Regions from separate parts of the Massilia sp. H6 genome, predicted to be linked through region 2. Evidence: predicted binding sites of a transcription regulator. Region 2 holds the regulator's gene; each other region holds the start of a gene.

Region 1 (6,245 bases), 170 kb from region 2:
TTACCAGACAGCCAATGCAACTGTCTCCAACGGGATTCTTACCATCACAGCAAAGAAACAGCGTGTCGGCGCCAAGGCTTACACTTCTGCTCGTTTGCGCACCTTGAACAAGCCAGCCAGCGGGCAATGGACCCATGGCCGCTTCGAAGCACGCATGAAAACGCCCAAAGGCAGCGGTATGTGGCCGGCATTCTGGATGTTGCCAGCAAATACGACCATTGCCTGGCCTGCCAGTGGCGAGATCGACATCCAGGAATCGACCGGGCAAAAAAACATGTTCGCCCTTGGAACCATTCATTATGGATCGTCGAACGCGAATCGCCAGCAACTGAGCAGTTCGATCTACAAGCAGCCCGACAGCTGGGCGGATGCCTTTCACACCTACTCGGTGGTATGGACGCCTTACAAGATCAGCTGGTACGTCGACGATCTCCTGTACGCCACCAAGACTCCTTCGGACATGGCTAACGGGGCGGATTGGACGTTTGAAAACTACAAGTACTACCTCATCCTCAACCTGGCGGTGGGGGGCAATCTCGGCGGTCAGGTGAACGATGCCGCGCTACCGCAAACCCTGCAGGTCGACTACGTCCGCGTCTATGACGGCGCCCAGCCGTCCCTGAGCGGAGCGCACATTGTGGAACCGAACAGCGCCGCTACCTATACTGTCGTGGACGAGGCAGGCACGGGGTCCAGCTATGCCTGGTCTTCTCCAACCGGACAGACATCGAGCGGCAAATCCTTGACCGTCAACTGGGGAACCGCTGGGGGTAACGTGTCGGTGGTCGTGACCAATAGTTGCGGCTCCTTTACCAAGAGCCTGCCGGTGACGGTGTCACCGGTGTTGCGCCAGTCGGTGATGCTGGACGATTTCGAAGCCAATCGCAAGCTCAGTTATGTCAGCGTTACCGGTACGCTCAATCAAACTGCTACCAATCCCGCGCCGGATAGCCTCAACGGTTCGGCGAGCGTGGCCCGATACGTACGCAGTGCTGCCACCCAGTACGACCTTATTTCTGCCTCCACCAACCAGATTCCTGACGCTGGGCCATATATCCGTGGCGAGCAGGCGGTCTATCTCGATGTGTACAGCACGGCCCCGGTGGGTACCCCCATGCTGCTTCAAATGGAGAATGGAAGTACTGCCACGGCCAGCAACTTCCCGACGGGGCGCCACTCGCGCTATAGCACCCGCACAGTGGCGCAGAACGGCTGGCAGCGCCTGAAGTTCCTGCTCGACGATCGGCTTGACGGCGCGACGGCGGATACCGCCGTCAACCGGTTGGTCTTGCTGATCAATCCGAACAGCTATACGGGCGATACCTACTATCTAGATAATTACGCGATTTACGCCCGCTGAGAGAAGGTGTGACGCAAGCCAATGCGCCCCCGGGGCTACCTACGGTGATCTTGTCCTTCTGGTAAGGAAGTTTCACGCCCGGCGGCGCCGTGGTTCATGCTCCGGGGCGCAATCGAAGCACCGACACAAGAATCTCATTCCTGTGCAGTCGACGCCGGTCGGACCGGCAGCTTCCAGTCCGGCCGGATAAAATGGCAGGTATATCCATTCGGATTGCGTTCCAGATAGTCCTGGTGTTCCGGCTCGGCCTCCCAGAATGGTCCCGCCGCCGCGATTTCGGTGACAGCCTTGCCTGGCCAGAGACCGGAGGCATCGACGTCGGCGATGGTCTGCTCGGCCATGCGCTTTTGCGCATCATCGAGATAATAGATGGCGGAGCGATAGCTCATGCCCCGATCATTACCCTGGCGATTCGGCGTGCTCGGGTCGTGGATCTGGAAGAAAAACTCGAGGATCTGGCGATAGCTGATCTGGCCCGGATCGAACACCAGTTCAAGTGCTTCGGCGTGGGTGCCATGGTTGCGGTAGGTGGCGTTGGCCACATCGCCGCCGGTGTAGCCGACGCGTGTTGAAAGCACACCGGGTATGCGCCGCAGCAATTCTTCCATGCCCCAGAAGCAGCCGCCGGCGAGGATGGCGGTTTCAGTTTGCGCTGTCATTGGTTCCCTTTGCTTGAATGAGTGGTGGCGAAAGCGTACATCTTCCCACGTTGGCATGTTCGTTGCCGCGCCTGTCGCGTGCCGGGCCACATGGCGGCAAGGATGCAACGGTGAAGGATCGGGGCAGCCGTAATGTAGGACTTCTGTTAGTTCGCGTACCGCGCCTTTGCAATTTACGCCGCACAGTGGTTGGCCAAGGTTGCGGCGCTCGGCCGCCACCGAAAACTTTCAACACGGAAGGATTTCCATGAAAGCACTCGTCTACAACGGCCCCTGCGACGTCCAGGTTAAGGAGATGCCCGACGCAAAGATCGAAAAGCCGACCGACGTTCTGGTACGCGTCACCACTACCAATATCTGTGGCTCCGACTTGCATATGTACGAAGGCCGTACCAGCATGGAGAGCGGCCGCATCCTTGGCCACGAGAGCATGGGCGAAGTGATCGAAGTGGGCAAGGCAGTCGACCGCGTCAAGGTTGGCGACAGGGTGTGCCTGCCATTTAATATCGGCTGCGGATTTTGCGAAAACTGCGAGCGTGGCCTGTCCGGCTTTTGCCTGACGACCAATCCGGGTGTCGCCGGGGCCGCCTATGGTTTCGCCGGCATGGGGCCGTACAGCGGCGGCCAGGCCGAATTGCTGCGCGTACCCTACGGTGACTACAATTGCCTGGTGCTGCCGGACGATGCGCAGGAAAAGGAAAATGATTATGTCATGCTGTCCGACATTTTCCCGACCGGCTATCACGCCACCGAACTGGCCGGCATGCGGCCCGGCGATTCGGTCGTGGTCTACGGTGCCGGCCCGGTCGGACTGATGGCGGTGATGTCGGCTTACATCAAGGGCGCCAGCCGGGTATTCGTGGTCGACACCCACAAGGACCGTCTAAAGCTGGCTCAGGAGATGGGCGCCATTCCGATCGACGATACCGAGAAGGGCGGGGTACAGCAGATTCTCGACCTGACCGATGGCCAGGGCGCCGACTGTGGCTGTGAATGCGTCGGCTATCAGTGCTGCGACAAGCACGGCAAGGAAGTGCCGAACCTGACCATGAACAACCTGGTGCAGACGGTCAAGGCGACTGGCGGCATTGGCGTGGTGGGTGTGTTCCTGCCAGAAGATCCGGGCGCCAAGGGCGAGCTTGCCAAAGAGGGCAAGCTGGCCTTCGACTTCGGCCAGATGTGGTTCAAGGGGCAGCGCATCGCCACCGGCCAGGCCAACGTCAAGGCCTACAATCGCCACCTTGCCAAGCTGATCCAGGCAGGCCGCGCCAAGCCCTCGGCAATCATCTCGCACGAACTCGCCCTGCATGAGGCGCCCAAGGGCTATGAGCAGTTCGACAAGCGGGCAGATGGATGGACCAAGGTCGTGCTCAAGCCGGGGAAATAAAGCGCATCAATACCGTCGACAGCGAACTGCCAATCCGCATGGGTTGGCAGCCAGCGCCTTGAACCTGGGGTGACCGTTGCTGCTCAAGGCAGCAGGCAGCAGGCAGCAGATGAAGCTGCGCTTACCGCCACCTGCCTTGGTTCATGCTCTCGTAGAACAGAAAATCTTATGCCTGTCGGCGACGACGCGCCGCTGCCAAACCGGCCAAGCCTAGCCCGAGCAGGGCGATATTCGTTGGCTCTGGGACGGTGCCAGTATCAACCGCAGCAAACATGCCCGCGAATTGTTGATTGGTGTCGGTATAGAAAAATGCGTCATAAGCAGAATTAGTGCCAGAAAACACATCCTTCACTGAGCGGAAACTGCCTGCTTCACCGATGGTCCACGTAACCGAGCCAGTGCATTTGGGCGAAAAGCAGTAGAGGCCTGCATTAAAATTCCCGAATGATGTTCCCCAGCCAGTCCTATACCCTTGGCTCAAATTTGTTGTGGAGAAGTACTGTGCAGAATCGATACCGGCACCTTTCCAATTTTGGGTCGGATTGACAGGCTTGAGCAGCGCTGCGACCGATCCGTCAGGGTTCAGGGTTAGCGTGAGATTGGCCAGTGAGGTAACAGGACCAGAGTGATGGTACTGAGCAGCCGTAAAATCGGTGGTCATTGTGTCAGCTTGTGCATTGTGGGCCAGGAGAACAAGCCCCAGGACTGCTACGAATTTTTTCATGAATTCCCTCTTTGGATATCTATTCTAGTTGGAAATTAACTTAATGCAATTAGTGTGTCACCTAGGCAACTAATTGATTTCAAAAGGAATATTTTTTTTCGAAATTTAAGATGTAAAAATTTCCGACAGGATAGATGAGGGCGAATACGTTCGATAGCAGCTCATTGGCTGGGCTGGACAGGCCAAGTCTAACTTGCCAAGCCATCAGGCAAGGCTTGACCGCATGTTCTCCGGTCAACCAGGCACCGAGCTCGGCAGTGTTTATCGATGGCGTCGCAATGAACGTCAAGTCAAGTCGTGGACCGTAACTGCAGGCTCAAGCGTTCTTCTTGGCGCAATCGATCATCATCGTGCGAAACTGCAAGCGAAGCAGTGGCGCGCGCACCGGAGAGGGCGCTCAGGATCAGTTGTGTCGTCTCGCTTGGCGCATCCCAGTGCGGGAAATGGCCGCAACGATCGAACCAGTGCAGTTGAGCATCCGGGAACAAGGCCAGCGCGCGCCTGGCTTGCCGGGGAAAGCAGACCCGGTCACGCCGTCCCCAGCCGATGACGAGCGGATGCGCAATGCTGTTGCGGGGAGCCCCTTGTTGCTCTTCGCCGTAGGCGAGCTGGGCCAGAAGCTCATCGAACCCCGTCGAGGCGACATAACTGCATAATTCATCGCTCACCGTGTCCGGCGCCAGTCTGGTCGGCCTGGCGGAAAATTGCGCCAGCAACAAAGCGCGGCCAACTGGGTTGGCGCAGATCGCCGGCAATACCGGACGCAGCAGCCTCAGTAGCCGGATCGACAGGTAGATCGAGCTGAAGAACGCGTGACGCTCCCACCCCTGCCAGAAGCCGCCCGGGTTAAGCGCTACCACGCCACCGACAATTCCACCGCGTCGCGCCAGTTCCAGCACCAGCCGCGCACCCATCGAGCTGCCGACTGCATCGATGCCGCTCAAGTTATTGGCATGGAGAAAAGCGGTGGTTTCATCCGCCAGGGTGCGGATCGAGGTCTCGCCGGCCAGTTTCGGCGTGCGGCCGAAGCCGGGCAGGTCCACCGCGATGACTTCGCGCTTCGCCGCGAGATCAGCCAGGATCGGAGTCCAGCTTTTCCAATGGCCGCCGAGGCCATGGAGCAATAGTAAGGGCTTGCCGGTACCGCAACGAACGTGATGCATGATCAATTCTCCCAATTGCACTGGCGTGCAGAAGCTGCAAGCCTAGCGCAGCGGGGACAAAGACTGCGTTCGTTAGACATCCGGTTCGAAGCGACGCGCCAGCCTTGAGTCTGGCAGGGGTGCATCAGCTCGACCGATCCGCGCCGCTCGGGGCGCCGGCCGCTACAGGGTGTCGAGCAGGCTTTTCAGACCCATCAGGTCATATGGCTTGGTCAGCGTTGCAGTATCGCCATGCTCGCCTGGCGGGCAGCCTGCGCCGCTGACGTACACGATACGGCAATGCGGATAGCTGGATCGAATGTGACTTGCCAGCGCTGTTCCCGACATTCCAGGAAGGTGGATATCGGTAAACACGATATCGAATGCCCTGGCCGTGAGCATCGTGAGGGCTTCTTCCGAACTGGCGACAGCCGCGGCATCGTAACCAAGCAGGGCGAGCATGTCGCAGGTAATGGCTCGCAGGTCGGCATTGTCTTCCACCAGCAGGATGCGCTTTTTTGCTACCGGAATGGCGCCTGGCTCGGCATCTGGCCCTGACGGCCGGGCCAGCGGCGCCGGCGCTGCCGGAGCGGGCTTGCCCGCCAGGACGGCGCGCACCTTGCGCGCCAGGTCATCGCGCCCGTAGGGTTTGCTGAGCAGCTCCACCCCCGGGTCGAGACGGCCGCCGTGCACGATGGCGTTCTGCGTATAGCCAGATGTGAACAGCACGCGCAGTTGGGGAAGAATCTGGCGCGCCTGACGCGCCAGCTCAGGGCTGCGCAGGGGACCGGGCATGACCACATCGGTAAACAGTAAATCGATCTCGATGCCGCTCTGGATCACAGTTAACGCACTTTGCGCGTCGTTGGCCTTCAGGACCCGGTAGCCGAGCTGGGTCAGCATATCCACGACGGTCATTTGCACTTTCAGGTCGTCCTCGACGACGAGAACAGTCTCGGTGCCGCCCACGACG
Region 2 (13,027 bases):
GCTCGAAAAGGAGCAGCGCCTGACCTTCGTGCATCCGTTTGACGACCCCGACGTGATCGCCGGCCAGGGCACGATCGGCATGGAGATCCTGCGCCAGCATTCGGGCCCGATCCATGCGATCTTTGTCGCCATCGGCGGTGGCGGCCTGATTTCCGGGGTCGGCGCGTATGTCAAGGCGGTGCGCCCGGATATCCGCATCATTGGCGTGCAAAGCATCGATTCGGATGCGATGGCCCGCAGCCTGAAGGCCGGCCAGCGCGTAACCCTCACGGATGTCGGCCTGTTCTCGGACGGCACCGCGGTGCGGCTGGTGGGCGAAGAGACCTTCCGCGTGGCGCAGCAGGTGGTGGACGAGATCATCATCGTCGATACCGACGCGATCTGCGCCGCGATCCAGGACGTGTTCCAGGACACCCGCAGCATCCTGGAGCCGGCCGGCGCGCTGGCCGTGGCCGGCGCCAAGGCGTATATCGAACGCTCGCAGATGGACAAGAATCCGGTCAAGGCCGAGACCCTGGTGGCGATCGCCTGCGGCGCCAACATGAACTTCGACCGCCTGCGCTTTGTGGCCGAACGCGCGGAGCTGGGCGAATCGCGCGAGGCGGTGTTTGCGGTGACGATTCCCGAGCAGCGCGGGAGCTTTCGCCGCTTCTGCGCCTTGGTCGGCCCGCGCAATGTCACCGAATTCAACTACCGCATCAGCGACGCGCGCGAAGCGCATATCTTCGTGGGCGTCCAGGTGGGCAGCCGCAGCGAGTCGGGCCTGCTCGCGCGCACCTTCGAGGAACACGATTTTCGCACCCTCGACCTGACCCACGACGAGCTGGCCAAGCTGCATATCCGCCACCTGGTGGGTGGAAAAAGCGCGCTGGCGCAGGACGAATTGCTGTATCGTTTCGAGTTCCCCGAACGGCCGGGCGCACTCATGCGCTTCCTCGACAGCATGGCGCCGAACTGGAATATCTCGCTGTTCCATTACCGGAACCAGGGTGGCGACGTAGGTCGGATCCTGGTCGGCCTGCAGGTGCCGGTTGCCGAGATGGACGAATTCCGGCAGTTCCTGGCCACGCTCGGGTACCGCTATTGGGACGAAAGTGCCAATCCGGTGTACCAGCTGTTTTTGGGCGGCTAGGCCCGTCCGATGTTTTCGCGCCGAGGCGCGCAATCTTGCGTTGAACACGTGGGCGCAGTCGGCCCACCCAACGGACGTCAACAGCGTCCTTTATCCATGAATACTCCTGACCAGTCTCCCCTCGGCAAATCTTCCGCTTACCAGAGCCAGTACACCCCCGAACTGCTGTTCCCGATCCCGCGCGCCGACAAGCGCGCAGAGCTCGGATTGACGGCGACCTCGGGCACCCTGCCCTTTTTCGGCGTCGATATCTGGAATGCCTACGAGCTGTCGTGGCTGAACATGCGCGGCAAGCCGCAGGTTGCCATTGCCACCATCACGGCGCCGGGCGACTCGCCCAATATCGTCGAATCGAAATCGTTCAAGCTGTACCTGAACTCGTTCAACCAGACCCGCGTGGCCGGCACCGATGCGCTGGCCGAATTGCTGCGCCAGGACCTGTCCGGTGCGTTCGGCGCGCCGGTGCACGTCAGCATCATGACGCCGGACGCCTTTGGTGCGCTCAAGATGGGCGAACTCGACGGCATCCTGCTCGATCGCCTCGATATCGACATCGACCAGTATGTGCCGGCGCCACAGTTGCTGACGGCGAACCATGCCAACGGCCCGGTCGAGGAAACCCTGGTGTCGCACCTGCTCAAGTCGAACTGCCTGGTCACCGGCCAGCCCGACTGGGGCAGCGTCCAGATCCGCTACGCCGGCCCGCAGATCGACCAGGAAGGCCTGCTGCGCTACCTGATCGGTTTCCGCGAGCACAACGAATTCCACGAGCAATGTGTAGAACGCATCTTCATGGACGTGTTGCGCCAATGCAAACCGAGCAAACTGGCAGTGTATGCGCGCTATACCCGCCGTGGCGGACTTGACATCAATCCCTGGCGCGCCAACTTCAGTACCGGCATGCCCGGCAACCTGCGCACGGCTCGCCAATGAAGCGGACATAGGCCAGAATATGCGCGGCGGCCGGCAGCTGTGCGTTTTCCGTCACAACCATTCGGTGCGTTCGGGGTCAAAGCCTCGTGCGCGGCGCGTGACTGCAGCGTGGCTGCGCAACGATAAAAAAATCGGCGAAAGCCGCGCACGGCCCGGGTTTGGCGCGTTTTACTTTCAATTTCACCTGAGAAATTGCGTTTCATCGCGGCGCACAGGCATGATCCCACCCTATGCTTACACCGTTCCGTCCCCACGTTATGCCCGGGAAGCACGCACGGATGCGAAATCGAATGCCGCTACCATGAAACAGGCCTATAATTCCGCCTCGCAAGCATCTACCTGTGCATCGCACACTAGTTATGACGAACCTTAGCAAAATCCTCTCGCTCGAGAACGTGCAGCTGGACCTGGAAGTGTCGAGCAAGAAGCGCGCTTTCGAGCAGGCCGGCCTGATCTTCGAGAACAACTGCGGTATCGCGCGCTCGACCGTATCGGACAACCTGTTCGCACGCGAGCGTCTCGGTTCCACCGGTCTCGGCCATGGCGTAGCCGTACCGCACGGCCGGATCAAGGGCGCCAAGAGCCTGAAATCCCCGCTGGCCGCCTTCGTGCGCCTGGTAGAGCCGATTCCTTTCGAGTCGCCCGACGGCCAGCCGGTCAGCCTGCTGTTCTTCCTCTTGATTCCTGACCACGTTACCCAGCAGCACCTCGAGATCCTGTCGGAAATCGCCGAGCTGTTCTCGGACGAAGCCATGCGCACCGCGCTGGCCACCGACCCCGACCCGAAATCGGTCTACGAACGCATCATCAACTGGCAGCCGAGTCTGCAGGCGATGGGCTAAGTCGGCCCCCACGCTACCCCTAGCTGCGCGGTAATTCGCTGCGCCCCATGCCCATGCCCATGCTGCAGAGTCCGCTGACCATCCAACGGCTGTACGACGACAACCGCGACAGCCTGCAGCTCGGCTGGTTTGCGGGCTTTCCCGGCGGCGAGCGGCAGATCGCGGGCGACGCCGCCTCGGCCGCCGACCAGGTCGGCCACCTCAACCTGATCCACCCGGGCCGCATCCAGGTGTTCGGGCACCAGGAACTGAACTACTATCACCGGCTGAAGTCGAGCTCGCGCACCCATGTGATCGGCGAGCTGATCGGTGGCGGCCCGCCGGCGCTGATCATCGCGCAAGGGCTGGAGACGCCGCCCGATATCCTGGCGATCTGCGACGACCAGAACATTCCACTGTTCTCGACCCCCTTGCCGGCTGCCCAGGTAATCGACTTCCTGCGCGTCTACCTGTCCAAGAAGCTGGCCCAGCGCGTCATCATGCACGGCGTCTTCATGGACGTACTCGGCGTAGGCGTCTTGATCACCGGCGACTCCGGCCTCGGCAAAAGCGAGCTGGGCCTGGAACTGATTTCGCGCTCGCATGGCCTGGTGGCCGACGATGCCGTCGAATTCTCGCGCATCGCCCCGAACATGATCGAAGGCCGCTGCCCGCCGCTGCTGCAGAACCTGCTCGAAGTGCGCGGCCTGGGCCTGCTGGACATCAAGGCGATCTTCGGCGAGACCGCGGTGCGCCGCAAGATGCGGCTCAAGCTGATCGTCCACCTGGTCAAGCGCGGCGCGCTCGACGAAGAATTCGAGCGCCTGCCCTTCCAGCACCCTACCGAAGACGTGCTGGGCCTGCCGGTACGCAAGGTCGTGATTCCCGTCGCCGCCGGCCGCAATATCGCGGTGCTGCTCGAGGCCGCCGTGCGCAACACCATTTTGCAATTGCGCGGAATCGATACGCTGCAGGAGTTCATGGAGCGGCAAAGGCAAGCCATGACCGGAGATTGACCCAGGCTGCATAGCCGGGGACGACAAGCCGATGACGCATGCGGTATCATCCTCCCTATGCACATCGTCCTTATTACCGGCATTTCCGGCTCGGGCAAGTCGGTCGCCCTGAATGTTCTCGAAGACGCAGGCTATTACTGCGTCGACAACCTCCCGCCTGCCCTGCTGCCGGCCCTGGTGTACGCTGTCGGCGAGAAAGGCGCGGACAAGATCGCGGTCGCGGTCGATGCCCGCAGCGCCGAATCGCTGGTGGAGTTGCCCGTGAGCGTACGCCACCTGAAAGAAGAAGGCCACAACCTCAAGGTCATGTTCCTGACCTCGAGCACGCATTCCCTGGTGGCGCGCTTTTCCGAAACCCGCCGCAGCCACCCGCTGTCGCACCAGGTGCGCCCGGGCGAGAACCCGGCCTCGCGCCGCACCCTGATCGAATGCATTGCCGAAGAACGCGAGCGCCTGTCGGCGATCGAGAACCTTGGCCACGTGATCGACACCTCCGAACTGTCCGCCAACAAGCTGCGCCAATGGATCAAGGAGCTGGCCGACGTCGAGCACGCGCCGCTGACGCTGTTTTTCGAATCGTTCGCGTTCAAGGTCGGCGTGCCGCTCGACGCCGACTTCGTGTTCGACGTGCGCGCCATCCCGAACCCGTACTACGACGTGGCCCTGCGCCCGCTCACCGGTCGCGATGACCCGGTCATCGCCTTTCTCGACGCCCAGCCCAGCGCCACCGAGATGCTCGAAGATATCAAGAATTTCGTGGCCAAGTGGCTGCCTTCGTTCAAGACCGATAACCGCAGCTATTTAACCGTGGCGGTGGGCTGCACCGGCGGCCAGCACCGCTCGGTGTACATGGCCGAACGGCTCGGGGCCTATTTCAACGGAACCGAACGCGTGATCGTGCGGCACCGCGAGCAACCCAAGCACGCGGTGGTGTGATGTGCCGATAATCGCCGGCTGATGGCTAATCGAGATGGCGCAGCGGATGCGCATACTCGGGCCACACCGGCTTAAAGAATCCTTCCACCATCGCGGGCGTGACTTCGTCCAGCGTCGCCGGGTTCCACTTTGGCGCGTTGTCCTTGTCGATTACCAGCGCGCGCACGCCTTCCAGGACTTCGCCGTGCTCGAAATTGCGGCGCACCAGCGAACGCTCCATGCGCAGGCAGTCGGCCACGTCGAGCGAGGCGCCGCGCTGCAGCAGTTCGTAGGTGACGCACATCATCAGGGGCGAGCGCTGGCGCATGGCGGTCAAAGCCTTCTGCGCGAACGCGGTCTCGTCGCCGGCCAGCGCTGCCATGATGGCCGCCACCGACGCGGCGCCGAAATGGGCATCGATCGCCGCACGCTGTGCCTGCAGGCCGCTGGCGCCAGCCATGGCGGCGAACGGCGCGGCGAATGCGCGGATCGCGTCTGGCAACTGCGCGCCCGGGGTCGACTCCACCAGCGCCATCAGCTCACCGGTCTTTTCTCCCGGCACGAAGACATCGGCCAGGCCCACGTACAGGGCATCGGCCGCGCCGATCGTCAGGCCGGTCAGTCCCAGGTACTTGCCCAGCTGGCCCGGTGCGTGCGACAAGAAATGGCTGCCGCCCACATCCGGGAACAGGCCGATGTTCACTTCGGGCATCGCCATCTTGGTACGGTCGGTAACGATGCGCAGGCCGCAGCCAGGGCCGCCTTGCGCAATGCCCATGCCGCCGCCCATCACCACGCCGTCCATCAGCGCGATATACGGCTTTGGATAGAAATGAATCAGGTGGTTGAGCGCATATTCTTCGGTAAAGAAGTCTTCCAGCAATGCGCTGCCGCCAGTCGGACCCACCTGGCCCATCTCATAGAAGAAGCGAATATCACCGCCTGCGCACAAGGCTTTCTCGCTGCTGCTGGTGATGACCACCGCATCGATGGCGGAATCGGTCTGCCAATCGCGCAGCGCCGCAGTCAAGGCGCGCACCATGTCGAGCGACAGGGAATTGAGGGCTTTCGGGCGATCCAGCGTGATGATGCCGGTGCGGTTGGCGACGCGGGTCAGGACAGTGTCGGTCATGAGTTGCTCTGTGATCGAAAAGACATGCATTCTACCGAACCGCGGTGCTAAACCAAAAGCCTTATCGCGTCATCGGAAAGTAGACCGGGCGGCGCAGTCGGCCGGCCAGGCCGAATGCAAAAAGGGCGCCCCCTCGGACGCCCTCGCTTGGATGGCTGCCTGCCGTGCCTAGGCGGCGGCGGCTTCGCCGATGTCCGGGATGCGCTTGTGCGCGATGTGATGATGATCCTGCAGCATCGATTTATGCTTGAGCACCTGGCGGTCCAGCCGGTCCACCAGCATGTCGATCGCCGCATACATGTCTTGCGCGGCACTGGCCACATGCAGGATTTTTCCCGAGACCTGCAGGTTGATCTCGGCTTTTTGCCGTTTTTCTTTTTCGGTGAGATTGTCGATGGCGAGGAACACGTGCGTGTCGATCACGTGATCGAAATGGCGGGTAATGCGCTCGAGCTTATTGTGAACGTATTCACGAATTGCGGGAGTCACTTCAAGATGGTGGCCACTGATTGTGAGGTTCATACACACTCCTTTGAGATGTTACGCTGCCCTGGCAATGAGCTGGCAAGGACAGTGCGTTACAAGGATTTGCGGAGGCTGACAGGTGGGATCTTGAGGGCTTCGCGGTATTTGGCAACCGTTCGGCGCGCAACGACCATACCTTGTTCCCCCAGCATTTCCGCGATCTTGCTATCGGATAAAGGGCTCTTAGGGTCTTCAGCTCCTGTCAGTTGCGCAATGAGCGCGCGGATCGCCGTGGAAGAGGCTTCTCCCCCCGCTTCGGTGGCGACATGGCTTCCGAAGAAGTATTTCAGCTCGAACATGCCGTGGGGGGTCAGCATGTATTTCTGCGTGGTTACACGGGAAATAGTGCTCTCGTGTAGGCCTAGTGTATCAGCAATCTCGCGCAGCACAAGAGGGCGCATGGCAACTGCGCCATGGCTGAAAAAGTTGCGCTGACGCTCTACAATCGCCTCGGCCACACGCAAGATGGTATCGAAACGCTGGCGCATATTCTTGATCAGCCATTTGGCTTCCTGCAGCTGCGCGCCCATCTGGCTTTCGCTTTTTCCCTGCTTGAGCAGGTTCGCATACAGGGTATTGACGCGCAGGCGCGGCATCACGTCCCGATTGAGCATCACCGACCAGCCATCCTTGGCGCGGCGCACCACCACGTCCGGCACCACGTAGTCGGATGCGTTGGTTCCAAAGGCCGCACCCGGATGCGGATTGCACTGGCGAACCACGGCCTGCACCTCGCGCAGGTCTTCGTCGTCGCAGGCCAACGCCTTTTTGAGCTTGGTGTATTCGCGCTGCGCGAACCAGCTCAGGTAGCCTTCGACGATCTTCAGCGCCAGGCGCCGCGTTACCAGCGGCACGCCCGGCATGCGGCGGATCTGCAGCGCCAGGCATTCGGCCGCGCTGCGCGCGCCAACCCCGGCCGGGTCGAGGCTCTGCACCAGCGCCAGCGCGCAGCGCAATTCGTCCATCTCGATGTCGAGTTCACCCGGCAGGCGCGCGTGGATGTCGTCCAGCGGTTCTTCGAGGTAGCCATTGTCGTCGAGCGCGTCGATCACGAGTTCGGCCAGCGCGCGGTCGCGCATGCTGCAGCCGGTGGTGCGCACCTGCTCGGCCAGGTGCTCGCGCAGCGACACGCCGCTGGCCTCGAGCTGCGGGCGGCCGTCTTCGTCGTCGCCGCTGCGGGCGCCGCCGCCCTCGCCGCCCCAGTCGCCATCGGGCTCGCCGCGATCGCGGTCGGCGCCATCATCGCTCGCATCGGCGCCTTCGCCTTCGGCCTTGGACGCCTCGGCGCCGGCTTCCTGTCCCGGCTGCGCGGGCGCTTCGCCATTGGCCGGCGCGCTCGCAGCTGCATTGTTAATGGCGCCATCGGCCAGCAGCCGCACCGAATGGTCGAGCGGATCGTCGAGCCTTTCGAGCAGCGGGTTATCGGTCAGTATCTGCTCGAGTTCCTGGTGCAGTTCGAGCGTGGACAACTGCAGCAGCCGGATCGACTGTTGCAGCTGCGGCGTGAGCGCCAGGTGCTGCGACGTGCGTAGTTGCAGGGACTGTTTCATCGTCACATGCGGAAGTGTTCACCAAGATAAACGCGGCGCACGTTTTCGTTGGCGATGATGTCGTCGGGGCGGCCCGAGGCCAGCACCGCCCCCTGGTTGATGATGTAGGCGCGATCGCAGATGCCGAGCGTCTCGCGCACGTTGTGATCGGTAATCAAAACGCCGATGTTGCGCTCTTTCAGGAAGCGCACGATGCGCTGGATCTCGATCACTGCGATCGGATCGACGCCGGCGAACGGCTCATCGAGCAGCACGAAGCGCGGGTTGGTGGCGAGCGCGCGCGCGATCTCGACGCGCCGGCGCTCGCCGCCCGACAGCGACAGCGCCGGATTCTCGCGCAGCTTCTCGATCTGTAGCTCGGCCAGCAGCGTGTCGAGGCGCTCGTTGATCTCGTCCTTGGACAAGGCCTTGCCTTCGCTGGTGCGCTGCAGTTCCAGCACGGCGCGGATATTGTCTTCCACTGTCAGCTTGCGAAACACCGAGGCTTCCTGCGGCAGATAAGACAGGCCAAGCACCGCGCGGCGGTGGATCGGCAGGCTTGAAATGTCGGTGCCGTTGATATCGATCGAGCCGGCGTCCGACGGCACCAGGCCCACGATCATGTAGAACGAGGTGGTCTTGCCGGCGCCGTTGGGGCCGAGCAAGCCGACCACTTCGCCGCATTCGACCTGCAGCGAGACGTCGCTGACCACCAAACGCTTGCCGTAGCTCTTTTGCAGGCCCTTGACGATCAGGGTGCTGCAGCCTTCGCGCGTCGTACCCGGAACTGCCGTCATTGCTTGGCGCCTTCCTGGGCGGCCGGGGCGGGCCGGCGCGGCGCGATGATCAGGGTGCCGCGCCCGCCGCCGACCTTGCTCTGGCCGCTGGCGTCGTTGCGCACCTGCGCCACTTCGTTGCGGTTGTCGTAGGAGATGTACGGCCCCTTGATTTCGTTGGTCATGCGACCGTTTTCGAGCTCGCGCACCTCGGCGGTGGAAAACAGCTTCACCAGTTCGACCCGCTCGTCGTATTCGATGCGCTGGGCCTGGCCCTCGACCCACAGGTCGGGACCGCCATCACGCTTCTGGCGGAAGGTGGCGAGCTTGCCCGGCGCCGCGGTGAGCGTGACGTTCATGTAGCCTTCTGGCGTCTCCTTCACCAGCGCGCGGTCGGACTTGAGCACCAGCGTGCCGCGGGTGAGCACGACGTTGCCGGTCAGGATGCGGGTCTGCGTGACCTCGTCGACGTCCAGGGTGTCGAAGTTGATCACGGCCTGCTTGAGCGAATCGGCCTTCTCGGCAAAGGCGCTGAGCGAAGCCAGGCCAAGGAAGGCGGCGGCAAATAATTTTTTCATGATTGCTTGTCCTGTAGTGACTCAACGCCTCAGTCGGGGCGCGCGCGTGGCGGATAGACGATCTGGCCGCGGCCGGCCAACTGCAGCGTCTGGGTAGCATTGTTGGCGACCATGCCGGTGCCGCTGATCGTGGCGGCGCCGAGCTGCATCTCGATGGCCTTGTCGGTCTTCATGATTTCTTCGTCCGGCAGCACGGTCAGCGCCTGCGTGCGCACATGCAGCGCTTCGCTGGCCGGCGTGGCCGGGCGCTGGATATCGACATTGCCGAGCAGGTCGACGCGGTGTTCCTGGTGGTAGATACGGCCGCGGTTGGCCACCACGGTGGTGCGCGGGCGGCCGGGCGTCAAGCCCTGCACCACCGGCTGCTCGACCTCGGAGACGTCTCCTTCTTGCTGATGCGCCAGGCGCTTGCCCGACACCACGTAGCTTGGCTGGCCCTGCTCGGTCATGCGCACGAACGAGAAGTTCTCGACGATGTAATCGGGCTCGTTCATGGACCCGCCCAGGCGGGTGTCGGAATCGTCGCGCTCCATCACCTGCAGCAGCCAGAAGCTGCCAAAGGCGAGGAACACGCCGATGATCATGTTACCCAGCAGCCTCCAGCGGTGGGCGGTGCGCTTGTAGTTGACCATGGCTAGCTGCGCGAACGCCTATGCAAGATATGGCGCGAGCGCCTGTTCGTAAGTACCCTGGGCACGCATGACCAGGTCGCATACCTCGCGCACGGCGCCGCGTCCGCCCGCGTTCTTGGTGACGTAATGCGCGCGGTGCTGCACGTCCGGGTGGCCCGACGGCACCGCCACCGCGAAGCCCACCTTGGTCAGCAGCGGCAGGTCGATTACGTCGTCGCCGATATAGCCGCATTGCTCTGCGCTGACCCCGGTGGCCTCGAGCAGCTTGGCAAAGCCGATGCGCTTGTCGTGGATGCCCTGGTAGACGTGGGCGATGCCAAGGTCGCTGGCCCGCTTGACCACCACCGGCGACAGGCGCGCGCTGATGATCGCGGTCTGCACGCCGGACTTGCCGAGCAGCTGGATGCCGAGGCCGTCGAGTACATTGAAGGTCTTGGTGACTTCGCCGTCCGGACCGTAGGTAAGGCTGCCGTCGGTGAGCACGCCGTCGACATCGAAAATCATGACCTTGACACGCGCGGCGCGCTGCACATGGTCGAGCGGGGTCGGTTGAGCGTTCATTAGATCACCTTGGCGCGGGTCAGGTCGTGGATATGGAGCGCGCCCACCAGGCGTCCGTCGGCATCGACCACCAGCATCTGGTTGATGCGAAATTCTTCCATCACGGCCACGGCATCGACCGCGAGCTGCTCCGGATGGACGGTCCGCGGCCCGGCATGCATCACGTCGCGGATCAGGATATTCGAAAAGTCGTGCAGGCGTTCGATCAGGCGGCGCAAGTCGCCATCGGTGAACACCCCGACCGGACGACCTTCGGCGTCGACCACGGCGGTCATGCCCATGCCCTTCTGGGACACTTCGAGCAGCGCTGTGGCCAGCGGCGTGTCAGGGGCCACCGCGGGAATGGCCTCGCCACTACGCATGACGTCGCGCACATGGGTCAGCAGGCGCCGGCCAAGGGCGCCGCCCGGGTGCGACATGGCGAAATCTTCTTCGCGAAAGCCGCGCGCGTCGAGCAGCGACACGGCCAGCGCGTCGCCCATCGCCAGCGTGACGGTGGTGCTGGTAGTCGGCGCCAGGTTGAGGGTGCAGGCTTCTTTGGCCACCGAGATATCGAGGTGGATCTCGGACAGCCTGGCCAGGCGCGAAGCCGGCTTGCCGGTCATGGAAATGACCTGGCTGCCCATTCTTTTGACAGCTGGCAAAATTTCCAGCAGCTCGGACGATTCGCCCGAGTTCGAGATGGCGATGAACACATCCTGCGCGGTGACCATGCCCAGGTCGCCGTGCGCGGCCTCGCCCGGGTGCACGAACATGGCCGGGGTGCCGGTCGAGGCCAGCGTGGCGGCGATCTTGCGGCCGATGTGGCCCGATTTGCCCATGCCCGACACCACCACGCGGCCGGTGCAGCCGTACAGCAGCTGTACCGCGCGCACGAAATGGTCGTCGTCGCCCAGGCGTGCATGCAGCGCGCGGATCGCATCCGCTTCGATGGCAAGGGTCTCGCGGCCAAGCTCCAGCATGCGGCGGGCCTGGTCGGTGTCGAAACTTTTCAGCATTGTTTTTTCATCGGTTACACTCATCATCGCAGTATAAACGAATTGGGTAAGCAAAAAACTTGCCAGTCGTAACAAACTAAGACAATGACCCCTGGGGACGATGCATTCCGGACTTGAACTGACCCTGCTCCTGCTGGGCTGCGCCGTACTCGGCGTAGTCGCTTTCCGGATGCTGCACCTGCCGCCGATGCTCGGCTACCTGGCCGTCGGCGTGATCATCGGCCCCCACGCGCTGGCGCTGGCCGAGGACAGTCCGGCCACCCGTACGCTGGCCGAATTCGGCGTGGTTTTCCTGATGTTTTCGATCGGGCTCGAGTTCTCGCTGGCCCAGCTCAAGTCGATGCGGCGCATCGTATTCGGGCTCGGCCTGGCGCAGGTGGTGGTGACCATCGCCGTGGCCATGGGCTGCGCCCTGTTCATCTCTTACTGGGCGCCCGATCTGCACGTGAGCTGGCAGGCGGCGTTCGCGCTGGGCGGCGCGCTGGCCATGTCGTCGACCGCGATCGTGGTCAAGATGCTGACCGAGCGGCTCGAGCTCGAGAGCGAACATGGCCGCCGCATCATCGGCATCTTGCTGTTCCAGGACCTGGCCGTGGTGCCGCTCCTGATCATGATCCCGTCGCTGGCGCGCCCGCCCGAAGAACTGGTGGTAACGCTCGGCTGGGCCGCCGTCAAGGCCGCCTTCGTGCTGGCCCTGCTCCTGATCTTTGGCCAGAAGCTGATGCGCAACTGGTTCACCATCGTCGCCAAGCGCCGCTCGCAAGAGCTGTTCATGCTCAACCTGCTGCTGGTGACGCTCGGCCTGGCCTGGGTTACCGAGCAGGCCGGCCTGTCGCTGGCGCTGGGCGCGTTTGTCGCCGGCATGCTGATCTCTGAAACCCAGTACAAGCACCAGGTGGAAGAAGACATCAAGCCCTTCCGCGATGTGCTGCTCGGGCTGTTCTTTATTACGGTGGGCATGCTGCTCAATGTCAGGCTGGTGCTGGAGCACTGGTGGCTGGTACTGGCGTTGCTGGTGTTCCCGGTACTGCTCAAGTTCGCGATCATCGCCTTGCTGGCCAAGGCCTTTGGCTCGCGCGACGGCGTATCGATGCGCACCGGCCTGGCGCTGGCCCAGGCCGGCGAATTCGGCTTTGTGCTGCTGAACCTGGCCTCGGGCTCGAAGCTGATCGATCCCTTCCTGATCCAGCTGGTGCTGGCCTCGATGGTGCTATCGATGCTGCTGGCGCCCTTCGTGATCCAGAACATGGACAAGCTGGTGCTGAAGGTGGCTGTCAACGAATGGATGGCCCAATCGCTGCAGCTGACCCAGCTCGCGAGCCGCACCATGAAAACCCACAAGCATGTGATCATCCTCGGCTTTGGCCGCAGCGGCCAGAGCCTGGCAACCATGCTCAGCGAAGAAAAGCTGCCCTGGTATGCGCTCGACCTGGACCCCGAACGGGTACAAGAAGCGCAGGCTGCCGGCGCCAACGTGTC
Region 3 (6,245 bases), 540 kb from region 2:
TGCCGGTCGCGCATTGCACCAGCGGCTCGACGATGATGGCCGCGATGCGCTCGGCGCGCGCTTCGAACAGGGTGCGCACGTCTTCGATGGCGCGGCGCGCCACGTCCTGGGCCGATTCGCCATCGCGCGCGTTGCGCTCGTCCGGGCTGGGCACCACGTGCGAGGCGCGCAGCAGCGGGCCGTAGGCATCCTTGAACAACGCCACGTCGGTGACGCTCAGCGCACCGATGGTCTCGCCATGGTAGCTGCCCTGCAGGCAGACGAATTCCTGCTTGTCGGTGCGGCCGGCATTGCGCCACGAATGAAAGCTCATCTTCATGGCGATTTCCACCGCCGAGGCGCCGTCGGACGCATAGAAGGCATGGCCCAGCGCATGCCCGGTGAGGGCAGCGAGCTGCTCTGACAATTCGACCACCGGCTCGTGCGTGAAGCCGGCCAGCATCGCGTGCTCGAGCTTGTCGAGCTGGTCTTTCAGGGCCGCGTTGATGCGCGGATTGGCGTGGCCAAACAGGTTAACCCACCACGAGCTGATGGCGTCCAGGTAGCGCCGGCCTTCGTGGTCGTACAGCCAGGGGCCCTTGCCGTGGCTGACCGCGATCAACGGCACCTCTTCGTGGTGCTGCATCTGGGTGCACGGGTGCCACACGCTGCGCAGGCTGCGGGCGATCCAGTCGGAAGAGGTGTGCGGCTTCACGTTGGTTCTCTACTTCTTGTTAGTTGATTAGGTCAGCCAGGTCGGCTTGCGCTTCTCGAGGAAGGACGCCACGCCCTCGCGGCCTTCCATGGAGGCGCGGATGACGGCGATGCGGTTAGCGGTTTCCTGCAGCAGCGCATCGTTGACCGGCTGGGCCACGATGTCGCGCACCAGCTTTTTCGCCTCTGCGACGGCGTTCGGACTGTTGGTCACCAGCGACTTGACGATGCCGGCAACCGTCGCATCCAGCGCGTCAGCCGCCACCACTTCGTGCGCGAAGCCGATCCGATGGGCCTCTTTCGCATCGAAACGCTCGGCGGTCAGGAAGTAGCGGCGCGCAGCCTGTTCGCCCATGGCCTTGATGACATACGGCGAAATGGTGGCCGGAATCAGGCCGAGTTTCACTTCAGACAGGCAGAAATTGGCCACGTCGCTGGTCACCACGATGTCGCAGGCCGCGACCAGGCCCATGCCGCCGGCGTAGCAGTCGCCCTGCACCTTCGCCACGGTCGGCTTGGGGCACAGGTAGATGGTGCGCAGCATGTCGGCCAGGCGGGCAGCATCTTCCTGGTTCTCGCTGTGCGAGTAGCCGGCCATCTTCTTCATCCAGTTCAGGTCCGCGCCGGCGCAGAAGGCCGGGCCGTTCGCCCCCAAGACGATGGCGCGCACGGCTTCGTTCCGGCCAAGTTCGTCGAAGGCCAGCGCCAGCTCGGCGATGGCGTGTTCATTGAAGGCGTTGCGCAGCTCCGGACGGTTCAGGGTAACGGCGGCCACCTTGTCGTCGATGGCGATGGTGAGAGTCTGGTATTCCATATTGTTGTTGTCCTTACATCCGGAACACGCCGAACTTCGTGTCTTCGATCGGCGCATTGAGCGCGCTTGATAAGCCCAGGCCCAGCACGGTGCGGGTATCGGCCGGATCGATGATGCCGTCGTCCCACAGGCGCGCCGACGCGTAGTACGGGTGGCCCTGGTGCTCGTATTGCTCCTTGATCGGCTGCTTGAAGGCGGCTTCTTCGTCTGGCGACCACTGGCCGCCCTTGCCCTCGATGCCGTCGCGTTTCACGGTAGCGAGCACGGATGCGGCCTGGTCGCCGCCCATCACCGAGATGCGCGCGTTCGGCCACATCCACAAGAAGCGTGGAGAAAAGGCGCGGCCGCACATGCCGTAGTTACCGGCGCCGAAAGAGCCGCCGATGATGACCGTAAACTTCGGCACCGCGGCGGTAGCGACCGCAGTGACCATCTTGGCGCCGTTGCGGGCGATGCCTTCGTTTTCGTACTTGCGGCCGACCATGAAGCCGGTGATGTTCTGCAAGAAGACCAATGGGATCTTGCGCTGGCAGCACAGTTCGATGAAATGGGTGCCTTTCAGCGCCGATTCCGAGAACAGGATGCCGTTGTTGGCGATGATGCCGACCTTCATGCCGAAAATATGGGCGAAGCCGCACACCAGCGTGGTGCCGTAGCGCGCCTTGAACTCGTCGAATTCGCTGCCGTCGACCACGCGGGCGATCACTTCGCGCACGTCGAAGGGCTTGCGGGTGTCGACCGGGATCACGCCGTACAGTTCTTGCGGCGAAAATTTCGGCTCGCAGCTCTCGCGCAGCGCGCCTTGTACCGGCTTGGTGCGGTTCAGGTTCGCCACGATGGTGCGCGCCAGCGACAGTGCATGCAGGTCGTTTTGCGCCAGATGGTCGACCACGCCCGACAGGCGGGTGTGGACGTCGCCGCCGCCCAGGTCTTCGGCCGTCACTACTTCGCCGGTCGCCGCCTTCACCAGCGGCGGACCGCCCAGGAAGATGGTGCCCTGGTCCTTGACGATGATCGACTCGTCGCTCATGGCCGGCACGTAGGCGCCGCCGGCGGTGCACGAGCCCATCACGACCGCGATCTGCGGGATGCCCTTGGCCGACAAATTGGCCTGGTTATAGAAGATGCGGCCGAAATGGTCGCGGTCCGGGAACACATCGTCCTGGTTCGGCAGGTTGGCGCCGCCCGAGTCGACCAGGTAGATGCAGGGCAAGTTGTTCTGCTCGGCGATCTCCTGGGCGCGCAGGTGTTTTTTCACCGTCATCGGGTAATAGGTGCCGCCCTTGACGGTGGCGTCGTTACAGACGATCACGCATTCCTGGCCGCTGACCCGGCCGATGCCGGTGATGATGCCGGCCGCCGGGGCTGCGCCGACGCCATCCTTATCCTTGTACATCTCGTAGGCGGCCAGCTGGGAAAATTCGAGGAAGGGCGTGCCTGGGTCGAGCAGCATCTGCACGCGGTCGCGCGGCAGCAGCTTGCCGCGCGCGACGTGCTTGGCGCTGGCCGCTTCGCCGCCGCCCAGCGCGATCTTCGCGACTTTCGCGCGCAGGTCGTCGACGATCAGCTGCATGGCGGCGGCGTTGGACTTGAAGTCTTCGCCACGCGGGTTGAGTTTGCTCTCGATCTGGGGCATACCGTCCTCTGTCTCTATCTTGTTTTGCTTATGTGGGAAAACTGCCGTCCACGTAATACCAGCGCGGCGCCCCGGTGTCAGGGTCAGGCTCGCGCAGGAAACGGCTCACTTCGTGCAGACGGTGCGCACGTCCCCCTACCTTGAAGCGGGCGACGAATTCGACCGTGTCACTGTCTGGATCGTCCGTCGAATTTACTTTACGTTGACGTAAACGTAAAGCAGATTTTATTTCGAGGCCGAGCCAGCGGATCGGTTCTTTCTCGTCGATGACAGGTTCGCCCGGCCGGGTGCTTCGATGCCATGTGTCAACTAAATATGCCTCGTTCTTCTGGGCGTAGGCGGTGTAGCGCGAGCGCATCAGGGCCTCGGCCGTCGGCGGCAACGCTGTTCCCGAGAGAAAAGGGCCACAACATGTCTGCAAGGAGGGGCCGCCGCAGGGACAAGGCAGGGCGATGGTTGGTTTCGGCATAAGGCAGATTATCCGCGATTTCCTTCCAGCCCATAAATTACGTCGCTGCTGGCGTTGGCCCGTACCACGCCTTTTTGCCAAAGGCAGCCCGATCCTTAACAAACTTTGATGTACATCATTCAATTTTTTTCGTGAAAATTTTGTTACTGTCGGTTTTATTTACACCACGTTTATGTGGGAATATGTAACCAGTTGTTTTTAAACGTAAATACGTTTTGGCATAAAAAATGCTAGCGCCAGCTCAGCAGTTCCTTGATCAATCTGATGGAGAAATACGATGCAGCGCTTGTTATGGTGTCTCTCGATACTTGTCTTGCTTAGCGGTGGCGTGCAGGCCGCGCCGATCAACATCCAGCTCCAGGCAAACGGGACACCCGCGCCTCTCGCAGGCAAGCTTTACCTCGACCTCATCGATGGCGATGGCCTCGATGGGAGCAGTGTCCTCATACGCAACCTGTCGACTGCCCCAACCGCCGTAGAAGGGGCGGTGATCCAGTCGGCCGGGCAGTACACCATCACTGACAATTTCCTGATTTCCTCGCTGGTGTTCGACCTGCCGAATATTTTCGGCGGCTTTGCCTTCACCCTGGACGCCACCTTGCTCGCCTCAGGCGCGGGAGGCTTCCCCGACTCCTTCTCGCTGTCCTTCATCGACGCCACCGGTACTTCGCTGTTCCAGACTGGCGATCCACGCGGCGCCAACGCCCTGTTCGTATTGAGCAACGGCTTGACTGAGAATTACGCACCAGCCCAGCTGTCGATCGTGGTCACGCCGGAAGGAGCGACGGCAGTGCCCGAGCCGGCAAGCCTGCTGCTGCTGGGCGCAGGCCTGGTCGCGGTGCTGTTGAGCCGGCGCCGCAGTGCCGTGTTTGCGTGCCTGCTGGTTGCCGGCGCTTCCGCGCAGGCCGCCATCAACGACGTGAGCGCACAAGCCACGGTACAGCGCAGCGCCCTGGTGCTGAACCGGGCGACCGGCACCTTTGACAGCGTCATCTCGGTGCGCAACAACGGCAGCAGTGCGATGTCGACTCCGGTCTTCGTCGAGATTACCGGCTTGCCGGCCACCGTCTCCGTCAATAACGCCAGCAATCTGTCTCCCGCCGGCAAACCCATGGTCAGGCTGCCCACCGCTGCGGCCACTGTCAACCCGGGCGCCGCAACGGGAAATTTTGTTATCCGTTTCCATAACCCGACCCAGGTCAAATTCACCCCGACCTTTCGGGTGCTGGCCTATACCGGCCCGGCGTTGCCGCCCGACCCAGGTTCGGAAGGCAATGCCGGCCTGGCCGGCGTGGATAGCAACCGCAACGGCATCCGCGACGACGTCGAAATCTATATCGCCACCAACTTCGGCGATTCGGAAAAGCGGGTGCTGGGACTGCTCGATGTCGCTGCTGCGCTACAGCGCGGGATCCTGGCGACCGACCAGGGGGCGTCGATGAGTGCTGCCAGCGCCTTCAGCCGCGCCATGGAATGCCTGGGCTATATCGACATGGAAGACAACGCGTGGAAGAGCGTCATCGCCATCACCACCAATACGCCGGAACGCTTCACGGCTTGGCGCGCGCATGACCGGCGCCTGTCAGGGCAGGTCTTCCCGGGACGGCCTGTTTCGCAGTGGCGCAACAGCTGCAGCTTCGCCCCCGATTCGCTGCCCAACTAAGGTGAGGACGACCATGAAACTAGCGAATGTCATTCTGTTGTCCCTGGGCCTGGGCGTGAGCATGTCGCTCCAGGCGCAGGACGTCTGTACTGCGCAGGGCACGGTGGTCTACTACGGCAACGGCGTCGGCCGCGGCGAGCCGACCCATGGCGATGCGGAAGACGGCAAGCGGCGCATTGCCTTCCTCGTCAACCAGGCCCTGTCCGAGCCCGACCGCGACCGGTATTCGACCAAGCTGGCATTCAACAGCTCGGCCGGGCGCCTTGGCGACATTACCGAAGCGGCGCGCCAGACCTTAAGCAACGAGTGGCCAACCCTGCTGGCCGCCTTCCTGCTGCGCGATACCCGCCTGTTGTCGTTGCTGCCCCCTGAAGTGGTACGCACTTTCAACGACTTCCTGACCAACCAGTCGATCCAGGAGCTGATGGGGACAGCGGCGGGCAATGCCGACGTGGGCACCCATGTGGCGTCGTATTCCTCCGACATCGACGAAGGCAAGAAGGTCGTGCTGGTCAGCCATTCGCAGGGCAACATCTACGCCAACCTGGCCTACCAACGGCTCGACGCCAGCCGCTACCAGCCCTATTTCGCCATGGTGCCGGTGGCCAGCCCCGAGTCCACTTCCCGCAAGTCCCTGGTGGGCCATGTGCGCTTCTCGCAAGACCTCGTAATCGGCGGGGTCGAGCTGGCCAAGCGCCTGGCGGGCCTATCCCCGCCGATGTCTGCCAACGACAGCGTGGATGCCAGCAGCGATTCCCTTGCCCATGGCTTCGTCGAGGCCTACCTGGCAGACGGATCGGCCAGGAATTTTATCGTCAGCGGAGCAATCCAGACCTCGGAGGGCTTGCAGCAGCCACAGTCCAATACCGCCGCCGGCGCGGTGACCGTGACCCTGACCTGGGGCGCGCAACCGGACGTCGATCTGCACGTGTACGAACCGACCAACTACCACGTCTTTTACCGCTCCCTG

The links. The regulator sigma-54, encoded in region 2, starts transcription at its own class of promoters, with help from an activator protein. The targets are predictions, from matches to a motif close to TGGCANGNAANCTGCTTT.
Region 1: NRS07_RS03890 (PEP-CTERM sorting domain-containing protein) is a predicted target of sigma-54. The motif match lies at 4,173-4,190, and genes of this name have one in related genera.
Region 3: NRS07_RS00690 (PEP-CTERM sorting domain-containing protein) is a predicted target of sigma-54. The motif match lies at 3,829-3,846, and genes of this name have one in related genera.

The regions. Positions count from the first base shown of each region.
Region 1 is NZ_CP103371.1:870,361-876,605, forward strand. Features, by position in the region: gene NRS07_RS03875 (family 16 glycosylhydrolase) at 1-1,360, shown strand, start outside; gene msrA (peptide-methionine (S)-S-oxide reductase MsrA) at 1,495-2,019, opposite strand; gene NRS07_RS03885 (glutathione-independent formaldehyde dehydrogenase) at 2,267-3,406, shown strand; gene NRS07_RS03890 (PEP-CTERM sorting domain-containing protein) at 3,573-4,130, opposite strand; gene NRS07_RS03895 (alpha/beta fold hydrolase) at 4,421-5,293, opposite strand; gene NRS07_RS03900 (response regulator) at 5,456-6,245, opposite strand, start outside.
Region 2 is NZ_CP103371.1:698,035-711,061, reverse strand. Features, by position in the region: gene ilvA (threonine ammonia-lyase, biosynthetic) at 1-1,132, shown strand, start outside; gene queF (NADPH-dependent 7-cyano-7-deazaguanine reductase QueF) at 1,229-2,065, shown strand; gene NRS07_RS03155 (PTS sugar transporter subunit IIA) at 2,425-2,907, shown strand; gene hprK (HPr(Ser) kinase/phosphatase) at 2,967-3,902, shown strand; gene rapZ (RNase adapter RapZ) at 3,960-4,838, shown strand; gene NRS07_RS03140 (enoyl-CoA hydratase/isomerase family protein) at 4,864-5,949, opposite strand; gene hpf (ribosome hibernation-promoting factor, HPF/YfiA family) at 6,118-6,471, opposite strand; gene NRS07_RS03130 (RNA polymerase factor sigma-54) at 6,528-8,024, opposite strand; gene lptB (LPS export ABC transporter ATP-binding protein) at 8,027-8,800, opposite strand; gene lptA (lipopolysaccharide transport periplasmic protein LptA) at 8,797-9,357, opposite strand; gene lptC (LPS export ABC transporter periplasmic protein LptC) at 9,387-9,989, opposite strand; gene NRS07_RS03110 (HAD family hydrolase) at 10,008-10,550, opposite strand; gene NRS07_RS03105 (KpsF/GutQ family sugar-phosphate isomerase) at 10,550-11,572, opposite strand; gene NRS07_RS03100 (cation:proton antiporter) at 11,649-13,027, shown strand, end outside.
Region 3 is NZ_CP103371.1:161,736-167,980, reverse strand. Features, by position in the region: gene bioA (adenosylmethionine--8-amino-7-oxononanoate transaminase) at 1-694, opposite strand, end outside; gene NRS07_RS00705 (enoyl-CoA hydratase/isomerase family protein) at 722-1,507, opposite strand; gene NRS07_RS00700 (carboxyl transferase domain-containing protein) at 1,521-3,143, opposite strand; gene NRS07_RS00695 (YchJ family protein) at 3,172-3,612, opposite strand; gene NRS07_RS00690 (PEP-CTERM sorting domain-containing protein) at 3,890-5,275, shown strand; gene NRS07_RS00685 (YfaP family protein) at 5,289-6,245, shown strand, end outside.